DNA from 3 places in the Shinella sp. HZN7 genome. Region 2 is predicted to be linked to each of the others. Evidence: predicted binding sites of a transcription regulator. Region 2 holds the regulator's gene; each other region holds the start of a gene.
What was found. The regulator HrcA, encoded in region 2, represses chaperone genes, less so after heat shock. The targets are predictions, from matches to a motif close to GTTAGCACTCNCNNNNNGNGAGTGCTAAC.
Positions count from the first base shown of each region.

Region 1: the regulator HrcA is predicted to act here: its motif matches at 2,352-2,380, upstream of groES (co-chaperone GroES).
Region 3: the regulator HrcA is predicted to act here: its motif matches at 2,799-2,827, upstream of shn_RS28995 (co-chaperone GroES).

Region 1 covers NZ_CP015736.1:751,536-756,682, reverse strand. Annotated here, with positions in the region: gene shn_RS03640 (bifunctional riboflavin kinase/FAD synthetase) at 270-1,250, opposite strand; gene shn_RS03635 (TIGR01459 family HAD-type hydrolase) at 1,270-2,118, opposite strand; gene groES (co-chaperone GroES) at 2,439-2,735, shown strand; gene groL (chaperonin GroEL) at 2,789-4,429, shown strand; gene shn_RS03620 (hypothetical protein) at 4,922-5,147, shown strand, end outside.
Region 2 covers NZ_CP015736.1:4,081-9,227, forward strand. Annotated here, with positions in the region: gene hemW (radical SAM family heme chaperone HemW) at 1-681, opposite strand, end outside; gene rdgB (RdgB/HAM1 family non-canonical purine NTP pyrophosphatase) at 688-1,332, opposite strand; gene shn_RS00030 (VOC family protein) at 1,341-1,757, opposite strand; gene rph (ribonuclease PH) at 1,771-2,487, opposite strand; gene hrcA (heat-inducible transcriptional repressor HrcA) at 2,682-3,758, shown strand; gene grpE (nucleotide exchange factor GrpE) at 3,850-4,473, shown strand; gene ptsN (PTS IIA-like nitrogen regulatory protein PtsN) at 4,546-5,010, opposite strand; gene hpf (ribosome hibernation-promoting factor, HPF/YfiA family) at 5,083-5,147, opposite strand, start outside.
Region 3 covers NZ_CP015739.1:379,521-384,667, reverse strand. Annotated here, with positions in the region: gene shn_RS29010 (hypothetical protein) at 114-338, shown strand; gene shn_RS29005 (hypothetical protein) at 379-594, opposite strand; gene groL (chaperonin GroEL) at 648-2,276, opposite strand; gene shn_RS28995 (co-chaperone GroES) at 2,335-2,649, opposite strand; gene shn_RS28990 (LysR family transcriptional regulator) at 2,896-3,777, opposite strand; gene shn_RS28985 (hypothetical protein) at 3,900-4,553, shown strand; gene shn_RS28980 (glutathione S-transferase family protein) at 4,721-5,147, shown strand, end outside.

The DNA.
Region 1 (5,147 bases), 750 kb from region 2:
CACTAATTCGCAGATCGATGGTCAGCCGGTTGAGCATCATGCGCGCGGTCTTACGGCGTTTTGGGCGGTTTGAAAAGACATGACGAGCGGCAAAGCCGCGGCGGGACGCTGACAAAGACTGCCAAACCTCTCCTTCGTCATCCTCGGGCTTGACCCGAGGATCCATAAGCCGTTGAAAAAATGGATCCTCGGGTCAAGCCCGAGGATGACGAAGGAGAATGGGGCAAGGTTCGTCAACAAATTGCCGACGGTAAGGCCGCCGCTTGCGATCAGAAACAGAGCCGTCGGTCAATCGGCCCCAGCGACGAAACACCGGAGAGCAGCGCCCGTGCCTCCTCCTCGTCGCGCTTCATCTGCACGACCAGCGCATCGAGGCCGTCGAACTTCAGTTCGTCGCGCAGGTGGCCGAAGAAGGAGACGGCGCAGACTTCGCCGTAGAGATCGCCGGCGAAATCGAAGAGGAAGGTTTCGAGCAGCGGCGCGCCGTTGGCGTCCACCGTCGGGCGGCGGCCGTAGCTGGCGACGCCGTCATGGAGGCTGCCGTCGGGGCGGCGGAAACGCACGGCGTAGATGCCGTTGCGCAGTTCGACCTCCGGCGGAAGCTGCATGTTGGCGGTCGGATAGCCGAGCGTGCGGCCGAGCTGCTTGCCGCCGATGACCTCCGCCTCGACCGTGTAGCGATAGCCGAGCTGGCCGGCGGCCTCCGCGACGGCGCCCTCGCCGAGCAGCGCGCGGATGAAGCTGGAGGAGATGACCGAGGCGTTCTCGTCGCGGAAGGCGTCGACCAGCGTCACGCCGAAGCCGTTATCCTCGCCGGCGGCCATCAGGAAGGCTGGTCCGCCTTCCCTGCCCCTGCCGAAGTGGAAATCGAAGCCGGTGACGACCTCGGAGGCGTGCAGCCAGTCCATCAGCACGGCGCGGATGAAATCATGCGCCGACATTTCGGAAAAACTGCGGTCGAACGGGTATTCGATGACGGCGGAAAAACCCATGCCTTCGAGGATGCGGGCCTTCAGCGGCGCCGGCGTCAGGCGGAAGACCGGGCGCTCCGGGCGGAAGACCGTGCGCGGATGCGGCTCGAAGGTCAGCACCAGGGCGGGGATGCCACGATCTTTGGCGATATCGAGCGCCCGTTGCAGCACGGCCTGGTGGCCGCGATGCACGCCGTCGAAATTGCCGATGGCGACGACGCCGCCGCGCAGGCGCTCCGGCAGCGGCTCCTTGGTTTCGTTCCTGTGAAATACCGTCATGACGACCGTCTCCGTCCCGTCACTGCAGCCTGGGCATCCACCATTTCGGGTGCGCGCCCTCCGCCTTCAGGAAAGCCTCCAGCTTCGCCTCGTCGGTACGGCCGCCCTCGACATAATGCTGCGCATGGATGCCGCCCGAAATATAGAGCACGTCGAGGCCGAAGGCTTCCGCGCCGCGCACGTCCGTCGGCATGCCGTCGCCGATGGCGATCACCCGCGACAGGTCGAAATCGCCGTGCACCTCGCGCGCTTCGGCGATCGATTTCTCATAGATCGGCCGATGCGGCTTGCCGGCGATCTGGCTCGTGCAGCCGAGTTCCTCATAGAGCTTGGCGATCGCGCCGGCGCAGGGAATGAGCCGGTGACCGCGCTCGACGACGAGATCGGGATTGGCGCAGATGAAGGGCAGCTTTCTCGCCGCGAGCGCCGTCAGCTCGGCGCGGTAATCCTCGACGGTTTCCGTCTCGTCGCTGCGCAGGCCCGCGCAGACGACAATGCCGGCCTCCTCCAGGCCGACCGGCTCGACGCCGAGGCCGTCAAGCAGCGGCAGGTCCTTTTCGGCACCGATGAAATAGATCTTCTTCGGCCCTTCGGCGATCAGCGCGCGGGTGACGTCGCCGGACGTGACGATCCGGTCATAGGCGTCGTCGGTGACGCCGAGGCCGCGGATCTGCACCTTCACGCCGGGATGCGGACGCGGGGAATTGGTGATCAGCACGACGGCAAGGCCGGCGGCACGGGCCGCGGCAAGAGCCTCGGAAGCATAGGAGAAAGCTTCGACGCCATTGTGCAGGACGCCCCAGACGTCGCAGAGCACCACGTCATAGTGCGCGGCAATGTCGCTGAAGGATTGGATGCGTTGAGCCATCAGGGGATTCCCGTATCGAGGTCGAGCCCGGCTGACATCGCAAAGCGAGGCCAAGAAAACAAGCCTCTCCACACAATTTTGCTCGATCAACGGGGAAAGGAATGAAAATTCATCGCGCTGACTTGATGGCGTGCGATGGCGCTCCCATCTGGCGGCTGCGGTAACCATTCCGGGCGAAATATTTTGCGGGCGTCGTTCTTGACTCCAGGCGCTCCGCCGCCTATCTCGGCATCGCTAGCACTCAAAGGAGACGAGTGCTAACATCAATCCATCGGATCCGTCTCGCGATCCGCAATGTCATTTGATCGAGGGAAAAGACAATGGCAAGCACCACCTTCCGCCCGCTTCACGACCGCGTCGTCGTTCGTCGCGTCGAATCCGAAGCCAAGACCAAGGGCGGCATCATCATTCCGGACACCGCCAAGGAAAAGCCGCAGGAAGGCGAAGTCGTCGCCGTCGGCTCCGGCGCCCGCGATGAAAGCGGCAAGGTTGTTCCGCTGGACGTCAAGGCCGGCGACCGCGTCCTGTTCGGCAAGTGGTCGGGCACCGAAGTCAAGCTCGACGGCGAAGACCTTCTGATCATGAAGGAAGCCGACATCATGGGCATCATCGGCTGATCTGCCGATAACCCTTTCCCAATTCCGCTGACACCTCTTCAGGAGTTCTCACAATGGCAGCCAAAGAAGTCAAATTCGGCCGCACCGCGCGCGAAAAGATGCTGCGTGGCGTCGACGTCCTCGCAGACGCCGTGAAGGTCACGCTCGGCCCCAAGGGCCGCAACGTCGTCATCGACAAGTCCTTCGGCGCTCCGCGCATCACCAAGGACGGCGTTTCCGTCGCCAAGGAAATCGAACTGGAAGACAAGTTCGAGAACATGGGCGCCCAGCTCGTCCGTGAAGTCGCTTCCAAGACCAACGACATCGCCGGCGACGGCACCACGACCGCAACCGTTCTTGCCCAGGCCATCGTTCGCGAAGGCGCCAAGGCCGTTGCCGCCGGCATGAACCCGATGGACCTGAAGCGCGGCATCGACCTCGCCGTCGCCGAAGTCGTCAAGGATCTCCAGGCCAAGGCCAAGAAGATCAACACCTCGGAAGAAGTCGCCCAGGTCGGCACCATCTCGGCCAACGGCGAGCGCCAGATCGGCCTCGACATTGCCGAAGCCATGCAGAAGGTCGGCAACGAAGGCGTCATCACGGTTGAAGAAGCCAAGACCGCCGAGACCGAACTCGAAGTCGTCGAAGGCATGCAGTTCGACCGCGGGTACCTGTCGCCCTACTTCGTGACCAACCCGGAAAAGATGGTCGCCGACCTCGAAGACGCCTACATTCTCCTGCACGAGAAGAAGCTCTCGAACCTTCAGGCCATGCTCCCGGTTCTCGAAGCCGTCGTCCAGACGGGCAAGCCGCTGGTCATCGTCGCTGAAGACGTCGAAGGCGAAGCGCTTGCGACCCTCGTCGTCAACAAGCTGCGTGGCGGCCTCAAGATCGCTGCCGTCAAGGCTCCGGGCTTCGGCGACCGCCGCAAGGCCATGCTGGAAGACATCGCCATCCTGACGGGCGGCACGGTCATCTCCGAAGACCTCGGCATCAAGCTCGAGAACGTCACGCTCGACATGCTCGGCAAGGCCAAGAAGGTCTCGATCTCCAAGGAAAACACGACGATCGTCGACGGTGCCGGCCAGAAGGCCGAAATCGAAGGCCGCGTCGCGCAGATCAAGGCCCAGATCGAGGAAACCACCTCCGACTACGACCGCGAGAAGCTGCAGGAACGTCTTGCCAAGCTCGCCGGCGGCGTTGCCGTCATCCGCGTCGGCGGCTCGACGGAAGTCGAAGTGAAGGAAAAGAAGGACCGCATCGACGACGCTCTCAACGCGACGCGCGCTGCCGTTCAGGAAGGCATCGTACCGGGCGGCGGCGTTGCCCTGCTGCGTTCCTCCACGAAGATCTCGGTCAAGGGCGAGAACGACGACCAGGAAGCCGGCATCAACATCGTGCGCAAGGCTCTCCAGTCGCTGGTTCGCCAGATCGCGGAAAACGCAGGTGACGAAGCCTCCATCGTCGTCGGCAAGATCCTCGACAAGAACGAAGACAACTTTGGCTACAACGCCCAGACCGGCGAATACGGCGACCTGATCGCGCTCGGCATCGTCGACCCGGTCAAGGTTGTCCGCACGGCCCTGCAGAACGCCGCTTCGGTTGCCTCGCTGCTGATCACGACGGAAGCTATGATCGCCGAGCTGCCGAAGAAGGATGCACCGGGCGGCATGCCCGGCGGCATGGGCGGCATGGGCGGCATGGACATGATGTGATAGGCGAAAGCCTTCACATCTGAGCCATCCGGTTCAGTTCGGAAGGGGCGGTCTTCGGGCCGCCCCTTTTGCGTTTGAAACGGCGGCGGACCTGCATCGTTACCGTGAAAAGAATTTTTCCATTTGTACAATAATTATCAAAAAGCCGTTGATGGCATCAAAAAACCAACTATAAAGACGCTCCAAGTGAACTTTAAAGATTCACCGGGGATCAGGCGCTGAAATTCGACGGGACTATAGTCGATTTGTCGTGCTGCCGGATGCCTCCAAGCATTGGAAAGAAACCGTCGGGGGGCCTGCATGAAGGCCAGCGGCGGTCTTCACGCGTACATCCGCTCCGATAGAAAAGACGGAGCCGGATGCAGTTCAGTCCATGAGAAAGTGGTTCGGCGGGCTTCGATGGTTGTCAGCCGGCACTGTTTTTTAGCATGTCTTGTGCCGTCACGGCGCGGGACATGTCGGCCAAATTCGAGCAACTGCCTGAGGTCGTAGGTGTTCAAGATAATCAAGACTGATCTCTCGTCGCCCTTTCTGCCGGGCTCGATGGAGTTCGACGAGACGGACAACGAACTGCTCACGCAATATTGCGTGACGGAGCGCTGGACCGGCGATCTCTCCAACGGCCTCTTTGCGCTGGGCGACAAGGCGGCGCTGGCGCATGGCCTGCCGCAGCGCACCTGCGGCCTTCTGAACCTCATCCGCTGCTACGAGCCGCTCG
Region 2 (5,147 bases):
CACCAGCTTGCCGGCCTTGTGAAGACCGTAGAAGGGCGTGCCCTCCTCGATGGTCAGCTGGTAGAGCGAGAGATGATCGACGGCGTAGGAGACGGCTTCCTTCAATTCGCGGTCCCACTCCGCCACCGTCTGGTTCGGGCGGGCATAGATGAGGTCGAAGGACATGCGCGGAAAGATGTCGCGCGCGAGGCGGATCGCCTTCAGCGCATCGGCGACGTCATGCAGCCTTCCGAGGAATTTGAGGTCCCGGTCGTTCAGCGCCTGCACGCCGAGCGAGACCCGGTTGACCCCGGCGGCGCGATAGCCGCGGAACCGCTCGGCCTCGACGCTGGAGGGGTTCGCCTCCATGGTGATCTCGATGCCGTCAGGCACATGCCAGTGGCGGGCGATGCCGTTGAGGATCGCATCGACCGTCTCCGGCGCCATCAGCGAGGGCGTGCCGCCGCCCATGAAGATGCTGGTGACGCTGCGCGAGCCGGTGAGGCGGCGCATGGTCGCCATTTCCTTCAGGAAGGCCTGCACGAAACGCGGCTGGTCGACCGGCTGGTGGCGCACATGGCTGTTAAAGTCGCAATAGGGGCATTTGGCGGCACAGAACGGCCAGTGCACATAGATGCCGAAGCCGGGATCGGAAAGGTCCGATCCCATGCCCGGCCGGATATCGAGGGGCACCGCCGTCATCGCGCCTCAGGCCTTCAGGCAGGTTTCGACGAAGCGCTTGAAGGCACGGGCGCGGTGCGACAGCGCGACCGCGTCGCCCGGCTTCCAGCCGTGCTTTTCCTCTGCGCTCATCTCGCCGAAGGTCGTCTCGTAGCCGTCCGGCCGGAAGACCGGATCGTAGCCGAAACCCTCCGTGCCGCGCGGCGGCCAGACGACGTGGCCTTCCACTTCGCCGCGGAAGAGTTCGGTATGGCCGTCCGGCCAGGCAAGGCAGAGCACGGAGACGAAGCGCGCCGTGCGGTCCTTCGCCTCGGTGGCGCCCTTCTCGGCAAGCGCCTTCTCCACCTTCTCCATGGCCATGGCGAAGTCGCGCGTGCCGTCTTCCTTTTCCGCCCAGTTCGCCGTGTAGACGCCCGGCGCGCCGTCGAGCGCATCGATGACGAGGCCGGAATCGTCCGAAAGGGCGGGCAGGCCCGCGGCCTTCGCCGAGGCGAGCGCCTTGATCGCCGCATTCTCCTCGAAGGTCGTGCCCGTCTCGTCCGGCTCCTCGAAGTTCAGTTCGGCGGCGGACCTGGCGGAAAAGCCGAAGGGGCCGATCAGGTCCTCGATCTCGCGGATCTTTCCGGCATTGTGGCTGGCGACGACGATCGTCTTGGTGTCGAGCTTGCGCATGATGGTCCTTACGCGATGTTCCAGAGGCCCGGTTCGGCACATTCGAGGCTGTTGCCGGCGGGGTCGCGGAAATAGATGGAGCGGGCGCCGTTCGGCCAGCGGAAATCCGCTTCGATGGCGATTCCGGCTTCTTCGAGCTTTTTCACCCAGAAATCAAGCGCCGGGCCCGGCACGCGGAAACAGGCATGCCCCGGCCCCGTCGCGCCGTGTACCGGCACGGGAAAGGCGTGCGGCGGCGGCGGATGCACGGTTTCGGCCGGATTGAAGATCAGGAGAACGCCGGGACCGCAGCGGAAGAAGACGTGGCGGTTCGCCTGCCGTGTGATCTTTTCCAATCCCAGGATGCCGCCATAGAAGGCTTCCGCCGCGTCGAGGTCGTCCGCGTAGAGCGCGGTTTCGAGAATGCCTTCGATCGCGGCGGTCATGGCGAAACCTGTCTCAGGCGATCGCCTGCTTCTGCAGGGCGACGAGATCGGTGATGCCGGCACGGGCGAGCGCCATCAGGCCGGAGAACTCCTCCTCCGTGAACGGCTTGCCCTCGGCAGTGCCCTGGATTTCGACGATGCCGCCCGCGCCGGTCATGACGAAGTTGGCGTCGGTCTCGGCGGCGGAATCCTCGAGATAGTCGAGGTCGATGACCGACTGGGCGGCGAAGATGCCGCAGGAGATCGCGGCGACATGGTCCTTCAGGACCTTCTCGACCTTGATCATGTTGCGGGCCTCCATCCACTTCAGGCAGTCGTGAAGGGCGATCCAGGCGCCGGTGATGGACGCCGTGCGGGTGCCGCCATCGGCCTGGATGACATCGCAGTCGACGGTGATCTGGCGCTCGCCGAGCGCTTCGAGATCGACGACGGCGCGCAGCGAACGGCCGATGAGGCGCTGGATCTCCTGCGTGCGGCCGCCCTGCTTGCCGGTGGCGGCTTCGCGCTTCATGCGGTCGCCGGTGGCGCGGGGCAGCATGCCGTATTCGGCGGTCACCCAGCCCTTGCCGCTGTTGCGCAGCCACGGCGGGGTCTTGTCTTCGAGGCTGGCGGTGACGAGCACATGCGTGTCGCCGAACTTGACGAGACAGGAGCCTTCGGCATGTTTGGAAATGTTGCGCTCGAAGGAAACCTTGCGCATCTGGTCGGTTTTTCTGCCGGACGGCCGCATTGCGAACTCCTGTCTGAATTGTCTGGGAAGCTGCTTTAGACCAGTTCGCCGGGCGAGGGAATGGCGCCGCGCCGCGGGGCTGGCGTTTTGGCGCCGTTGCGGCGGAAAACCGCGGCGGGAAAATCCGTTTTGCGCTCCCGTTCGAAATCACTATATTCCTGTCGGATAACAGGGTTTGCTGCGGAAAGATGGTTTTGAAGAGATCTCCGGGTCCTGACAGTCAGGCGGCGCTCGACGAGCGTTCGGGCGAAATCTTCCGCCGCATCGTCGAAAGCTACCTGGAAAGCGGCGAGCCGCTCGGCTCGCGCAACCTGTCGCGCATCCTGCCCATGTCGCTCTCGCCGGCCTCCGTGCGCAACGTCATGAGCGATCTGGAGGAACTCGGCCTCATCTATTCGCCACATATCAGCGCCGGGCGCCTTCCGACGCAGCTTGGCCTGCGCTTCTTCGTCGATGCCTTCATGCAGGTGGGCAACATCTCGCCGGAGGATCGCGCCTCGATCGAGCGCCATGTGCGCCCGCACGGCCAGAAGCATACCGCCGTCGAGACCATGATGAACGAGGCGAGCCAGGCGCTGTCGGGCATGTCGCGCGGCGCGGGCATCGTCATCACCACGAAGAACGACGCCGTGCTGAAACATGTCGAGTTCATCCGGCTGGAGCCGACCAAGGCGCTCGTCGTGCTGGTCGGCGATCACGACCAGGTGGAGAACCGCATCATCGAACTGCCGGCGGGCGTGACGAGTTCGCAGCTCACCGAGGCCGCCAATTTCCTCAACGCCCATCTTGCCGGCAACACGCTCGTGGAAGCGCGCTCGCAGCTCGAACGGCTGCGCGGGGAGATCAGCAGCGAGCTGGACAAGCTGTCGCAGGATCTCGTCGAGCGGGGCCTTGCGGTCTGGTCCGGCGGCTTCGACGAGGGCAAGCCGACGCGGCTCATCGTGCGCGGCCGGGCGAACCTCTTGGAAGGCCTTGCCGGCGCCGAGGATGTCGATCGTCTGCGCATGCTCTTCGACGACCTGGAGCGCAAGGACAGCCTGATCGAACTCTTGAACCTTGCCGAGACGGGGCCGGGCGTGCGCATCTTCATCGGCTCGGAGAACAAGCTCTTCTCGCTGTCCGGCTCCTCGCTCATCGTCGCGCCCTATCGCGACAGCGACGACAAGATCGTCGGGGCCGTCGGCGTCATCGGGCCGACGCGGCTCAACTATTCCCGGATCGTGCCCATGGTGGACTATACGGCCCAGCTCATCTCGCGGCTTTCGCGCTGAAGGCCCGCAATCCCGGCATCGGCCCTTGATTTTTCGGGATCAAAGCTCGATATCGGGCCAAACCCTTACAAGATGCAATTCGGAGTACGTCATGACCGACGAGAACAAGAAACACGGACCTGACGAAGCGGCAGAGAACACCATTGCCGCCGACACGTTTGCGCCGGAGGAGGCGGTTGCCGAGGCGGATGCCCCGGCAGAGCCGGATCCGGTCGACGTGCTGCGGGCGGAAAATGCCGATCTCAGGGACAGGTACCTGCGTCTCGCCGCCGAGATGGACAATCTGCGCCGGCGCACCGAGCGCGACGTGAAGGACGCCAAGTCCTATTCCGTCGCCGGCTTCGCCCGCGACATGCTGGCCGTGTCGGACAACCTGCGCCGCGCGCTCGATGCCATTCCGGCCGAAGCGCAGGCGGCAGAGGACACCGGCCTGAAGGCGCTGGCCGAGGGCGTGGAGATGACCGAACGCTCCATGCTCGCAGCGCTCGAACGCCACGGCGTGCGCAAGCTCGACCCGATCGGCGAGAAGTTCGACCCGAACTTCCACCAGGCCATGTTCGAAGTGCCGAACCCGGATGTCCCCAGCAACACGGTCGTGCAGGTCGTGCAGGCCGGCTACGTCATCGGCGAGCGCGTGCTGCGCCCGGCCATGGTCGGCGTTTCCAAGGGTGGCCCGAAGGCGCCTGCTGGCGAGGCGAGCACCGCGCAGGCCTGATCGGCACACGACAGGACAAAGAAAAACCGGCGGTCGCAAAACCGCCGGTTTTTCTTTTGCATTCGGTAGATGTCAGGCCGCGTTCGACGCCTGTTCCTCGCTGAGGCAGGCGTAAATGGCGCTCTCGTTGTCGGAGGCGCGCAGCTTGGCGACCATTGCGGGGTCGCGCAGCACGCGGGCGATGCGCGACAATGCCTTGAGGTGATCCGCGCCGGCACCTTCCGGGGCCAGAAGCAGGAAGACGAGGTCGACCGGCTGGTCGTCCAACGCCTCGAAGTCCACGGGGGTTTCGAGCCTCGCGAAGAGGCCGGTGATCTGCGAAAGCTCCTTCAGCTTGCCGTGCGGGATGGCGATGCCATTGCCCACGCCGGTCGAACCGAGCCGCTCGCGCTGAAGGATGACGTCAAAAATCTCGCGTTCCGGAAGCCCGGTGATCTTTGCCGCTTTCGTCGCCAGTTCCTGAAGCAGCTGCTTCTTGGAATTGGCCTTCATCGCCGGAATAATCGCACTCTGCTGCAGCAAACCTGCCAATGCCATGCTTTTGTCCTCGTGCGCTGGGTGAAGGGTTTGAAGAGGCGTGGCGCCGTTCCGGCGCCACGCTCCCCGCACTCAGCCTTTGATATTGGCTGGGTCTATCCAGCCAATATTGCCGTCGTTGCGTCGGTAGACGATAT
Region 3 (5,147 bases), on a different replicon from region 2:
TCTGATCTTCGGAAACGAAATGCGCCTCCTGGACGTTCGTCGACCCCAGATGGATTTCCGCTACACGCTCTCCATATAAACTGGACCGCAGTCCGCGAGAGAGAGGAACAGTCATGACCATGACTTTTCAAGATGTCATTGCCGTGCTCGGCCCTGTCGATGAGACGCTCGTAGCCGAGGTGATCGCGACAGGTGCAACGCAGGCCGAGCTCGCCGAGGCCTGGGCCTGGTGCAACAATGACGAAGCCTTGATGGGGGAAGGACGACACCTGGCGACAGGCAGGGTGGCGGTTCTCGTCGATCTCCTGGCGGCCGACGAGGAAGAACAGGACGAATAGGCGTCATTCCGATCGGCTTCGGCCGGAAGGACGCTGCATGTCAGACTTCCGACCGGTCCCCTTCACCGGATCGCATCGCAGCCGCCAGAAGTTCGTCCCCGTCACGCAAGCCGCCGTTATAAAGTCTGGCGACCGTAACGATCAACTGCCCGACAGCGGCTGGGTCTTCCGCGATGCCGTGCCTGCGCGAGACCTCCCTTACGACGCCCGCGCACAGGCGTGCGGCTTCTCTGGGCAGCAGGTTTGCCGAACTCATTCCTCCCTCCGAAACCGGCCCGCCCCCGCGGAGGCGGGCCGAATGCTCGTAGCTTAGAAGTCCATGCCGGCGCCAGCGGGCAGCGCCGGAGCGGCTTCCTTCTTCGGCTTCTCGGCGATCATCGCTTCGGTCGTCACCAGCAGGCCGGCGACGGAGGCGGCATCCTGAAGCGCGGTACGCACGACCTTGGCCGGATCGATGACGCCCTGGGCGTAGAGATCACCATACTCGCCGGTCTGCGCGTTCCAGCCATAGGAGAAGTCTGCCTTCTCACGCAGCTTGCCGACGATCACCGAGCCTTCGGCACCGGCATTCTCGGCGATCTGGCGGACCGGCGCCTCGATCGCCCGGCGGACGATCTCGACGCCGACGCGCTGGTCCGGATTGGCCGCCTGGATGTTGTCGAGCGCCTTCACGGCTCGCAGCAACGCAACGCCGCCGCCCGGCAGGATGCCTTCCTCGACAGCCGCCCGGGTGGCATGGAGCGCATCGTCGACGCGGTCCTTCTTCTCCTTCACCTCGACTTCGGTCGAGCCGCCGACGCGGATGACGGCAACGCCGCCGGCGAGCTTGGCAAGCCGTTCCTGCAGCTTCTCGCGGTCGTAGTCGGAGGTGGTTTCCTCGATCTGCGCGCGGATCTGCGTAACGCGGCCGTCAATCTCGGTCTTGGAACCGACACCATCGATGATCGTGGTGTTTTCCTTCTCGATCGCCACTTTCTTGGCACGGCCGAGCATGTTGAGCGTGACGTTCTCGAGCTTGATGCCGAGGTCTTCGGAGATGACCGTGCCGCCCGTCAGGATGGCGATGTCTTCGAGCATGGCCTTGCGGCGATCGCCGAAGCCGGGAGCCTTGACGGCAGCGATCTTCAGGCCGCCGCGCAGCTTGTTGACGACGAGCGTCGCAAGCGCTTCGCCTTCGACGTCTTCGGCGATGATGAGAAGCGGCTTGCCGGACTGGACGACGGCTTCGAGGACCGGAAGCATCGCCTGCAGGTTCGAGAGCTTCTTCTCGTGAATGAGAATATAGGGATCTTCCAGTTCGACCCGCATCTTGTCCTGGTTGGTGACGAAATAGGGGCTGAGGTAACCGCGGTCGAACTGCATGCCTTCGACGACTTCGAGTTCGGTCTCGGCGGTCTTGGCCTCCTCGACCGTGATGACGCCCTCGTTGCCGACCTTCTCCATCGCTTCGGCAAGATAGCGGCCGATCTCGGCATCGCCATTGGCCGAGATGGTGCCGACCTGGGCGATCTCGGCGTTCTTGGAAATCTTGCGGGCGTTGGCCTTCAGTTCCTTGACGACGGCGTCGACGGCGAGGTCGATCCCGCGCTTCAGGTCCATCGGGTTCATGCCGGAAGCAACGGCCTTGGCGCCTTCCTTGACGATGGCTTGGGCAAGCACGGTCGCGGTCGTGGTGCCGTCGCCGGCGAGATCGTTGGTCTTCGATGCCACTTCGCGAAGCATCTGCGCGCCCATGTTCTCGAACTTGTCTTCCAGTTCGACTTCCTTGGCGACGGAAACACCGTCCTTGGTGATGCGCGGAGCGCCGAAGGACTTGTCGATGACGACGTTGCGGCCCTTGGGGCCGAGCGTGACCTTCACCGCGTTGGCAAGCACATCGACCCCACGCAGCATGCGTTCACGGGCATCGGTGTGAAACCTGACTTCTTTCGCAGCCATTTCTTCAACTCCTCAATAGGCAGCTATCTGACTGATGGTTTGGATTTCCTAGGTCGTCTCAGGCAGCGTGTTTTTGTTCGGCCTGCGCCTCGATGACGCCCATCACATCGCTTTCCTTCATGATCAGCAGGTCCTCGCCGTTGATCTTGATCTCCGTGCCGGACCACCTGCCGAACAGGATGCGATCGCCGGGCTTGACGTCGAGCGCCTGGATCTGGCCGGCATCGTTGCGCGCGCCCGGACCGACGGCGATGACCTCGCCTTCCTGCGGCTTTTCCTTGGCGGTATCGGGAATGATGATGCCCCCCTTGGTCTTCTCTTCGGATTCGACCCGGCGAACGAGGATGCGATCATGAAGCGGTCGGAACGACATGTTTTCCTCCAATGGACAAACAATGATGACGTTGTTCCCCCTGGCCGGACCGGATGACCAGTCCGGGCGGGTGCAAAACCTCGGTCGAGCGTTTTGCGCGAATGATCTGGTTTGGCTGTTTTTCGATTTCAAGAGGAGCAGAAGAAAAAATCAGCACTCGCTCTACGGATCTGCTAAAGCTCTGGAAAAAATAACAAATTTAGTTCGCGCGTTCGGGAATTCGTTGATGGTGGCAAATTTTTTGCGTCACAACACTTTCCGCAGTTCCTTCGTCAGAAAATCCACCAGCCGTCTCAATCGCTGCACCGTCCGCCTGGTCTCGGGATAGACAAGCGAGACAGGCAATGGCTCGGGCTCGAAATCGACCAGCACCCGCACCAGCTTGCCTTCGGCCACATCCTCGGCTGCCTGGTACGACAGTGCCGATGTGATGCCGAGGTCCACGCGCGCCGCTTCCAGTGCCGAGGTCGCATCGTTGACGATGAGACGCATGTCCAGAACCCGCGGTGACGAACCGTGCAAAGACAATGGACCGGGAGAGCGAAGGCTTGAATGCTGGATCCAGTGATGACGCGAGAGATCGTTCGGTTCCTGCGGCACCCCGTGCCGGGACAGGTATGACGGGCTCGCAAGAGCCCACCAATGGACATAACCGATGCGCTTGGCGATCAGCGAAGGCGCATCGACCGGGCCGATGCGGACGCCGAGATCGAAATCCTCCGCCTGGAGATCGATAATGCCGTCGGATAATTCCAGCCCGACGTCGATCAGCGGATGCTCCTTCAGGAAGTGGCAGACCGCCGGCAGCACATGCATCCGGCCGAATGTCAGCGGCGCCGTCATGCGGATCTGGCCTTGCGGCTCGTTCCACCGACCGCCGACGACCTGCAGGATCTCGTCGTAGTCGGCCAGGAGATGTCGCGCGCGGTGTACCAGCACGCGGCCGGCCTCAGTTGCGCGGCACCGGCGCGCGCTGCGCTCGAACAGGACCACGCCGAGCGATTGCTCAAGCTCTCCAAGGATACGCGAGATCGACGGAAGCGAGAGGTTGAGTTTGCGCCCGGCAGCGACAAGCGACCCCTCTTCCTCCACCGCGACAACGACTTTGAGCTGCCGCAACCTGTCCATGAATCCTTCCAGATTTCAAAACCATTGCTTTTTCCAATACTGAATTGTTCAGCATTACGGAACCATATAAAACGCGTCCATCACAATGGCTGCCGCATGAGCGGCCACAAGGCGGTGGAAAAATGCAGTTTCCTCAATCGATCACGGATGTGGCCACGTTGACCGAATACGGACGACAGCGTCTCTCCGAACATTTCTTCATGCGTGAGATGCTCTATTCGGAGGTCGGCAACCTTCACGGCGTTCCCAACATTCCCGAGAATCCCGAACTTGCATTGCAGGTCGGATGTGAGGTCGCCTCCCGGCTGCTGGAGCCCTTGAAGCGCGCGTTCGGCCATGTGTCGATACGCAGCGCCTATCGTTCCCCGGTGCTCAATGCCTTCTGCAACGAACGTTTTCGAGCCGGGGATACCGCGTGCTGGTGCACCGACAACGACATCAACGCTGCACGCCACATCTGGGACCGGCGCGACAGTGACGGGCATCTGGGAGGAACCGTTACCGTCTTCATCCCGGCCTATCTTGAGCACTACCGGAAAACCGACGACTACCGACCTCTCGCGTGGTGGATCCGCGACCACATAGACGATTACGCAGAGCTGTTCTTCTTCAGGAATCTCTGCGCCTTCAATATCCGCTGGTATCAAGGGCCTTCGGAGAAGGCGATCTGGTATCTCGATCCACCAACGCGCAGCATGCTGACCAAAATGGGCACGGACGGTTTCGACGGCGACCACGGCCAATTCTACCGCAGCATCATCAAGCCGCAGGGATAATAGTGCGCTTGGCGTCGGAGGCGCCTTCTCGACGGCACGGACGAGCGATTGTTACGATGTGCGCAATAATGAAGTGCGGAACACGGGCGTTCTGCCTGGACGTCGTCTGTAGCACCTTGCAAGCGCGGATCGGGAATGGACCCGGCCGATACTCGCAGGAGTGCAAAATGAAGCTTTATCACCATCCGCTGTCGGGCCATTGTCACCGGGCACGCCTCTTCCTCTCGCTGCTCGGCCTGTCTCATGACCTGGTCGAAGTCGATCTCAAGTCGGGCGCACACAAGAAGCCGGACTTCCTTGAAATGAACCCGTTCGGCCAGGTCCCCGTCCTCGATGACGGTGGTGTCTTCATTTCCGATTCCAACGCGATCCTGGTCTACCTCGCGAAGAAGGCCGCCCGCACCGATTGGCTGCCGGAAGATGCGAAGGGTGCCGCCGCCGTCCAGCGCTGGCTGTCGGTTGCCGCCGGCGAAATCGCCTATGGCCCGGCCGCCGCGCGACTGATCACGGTCTTCGGCGCCAAGTTCAATCCGGAAGAAGTCATCAATCGCGCGCACACGGTACTGGGCAGAATGGAAAGCCAGCTCACCGGTC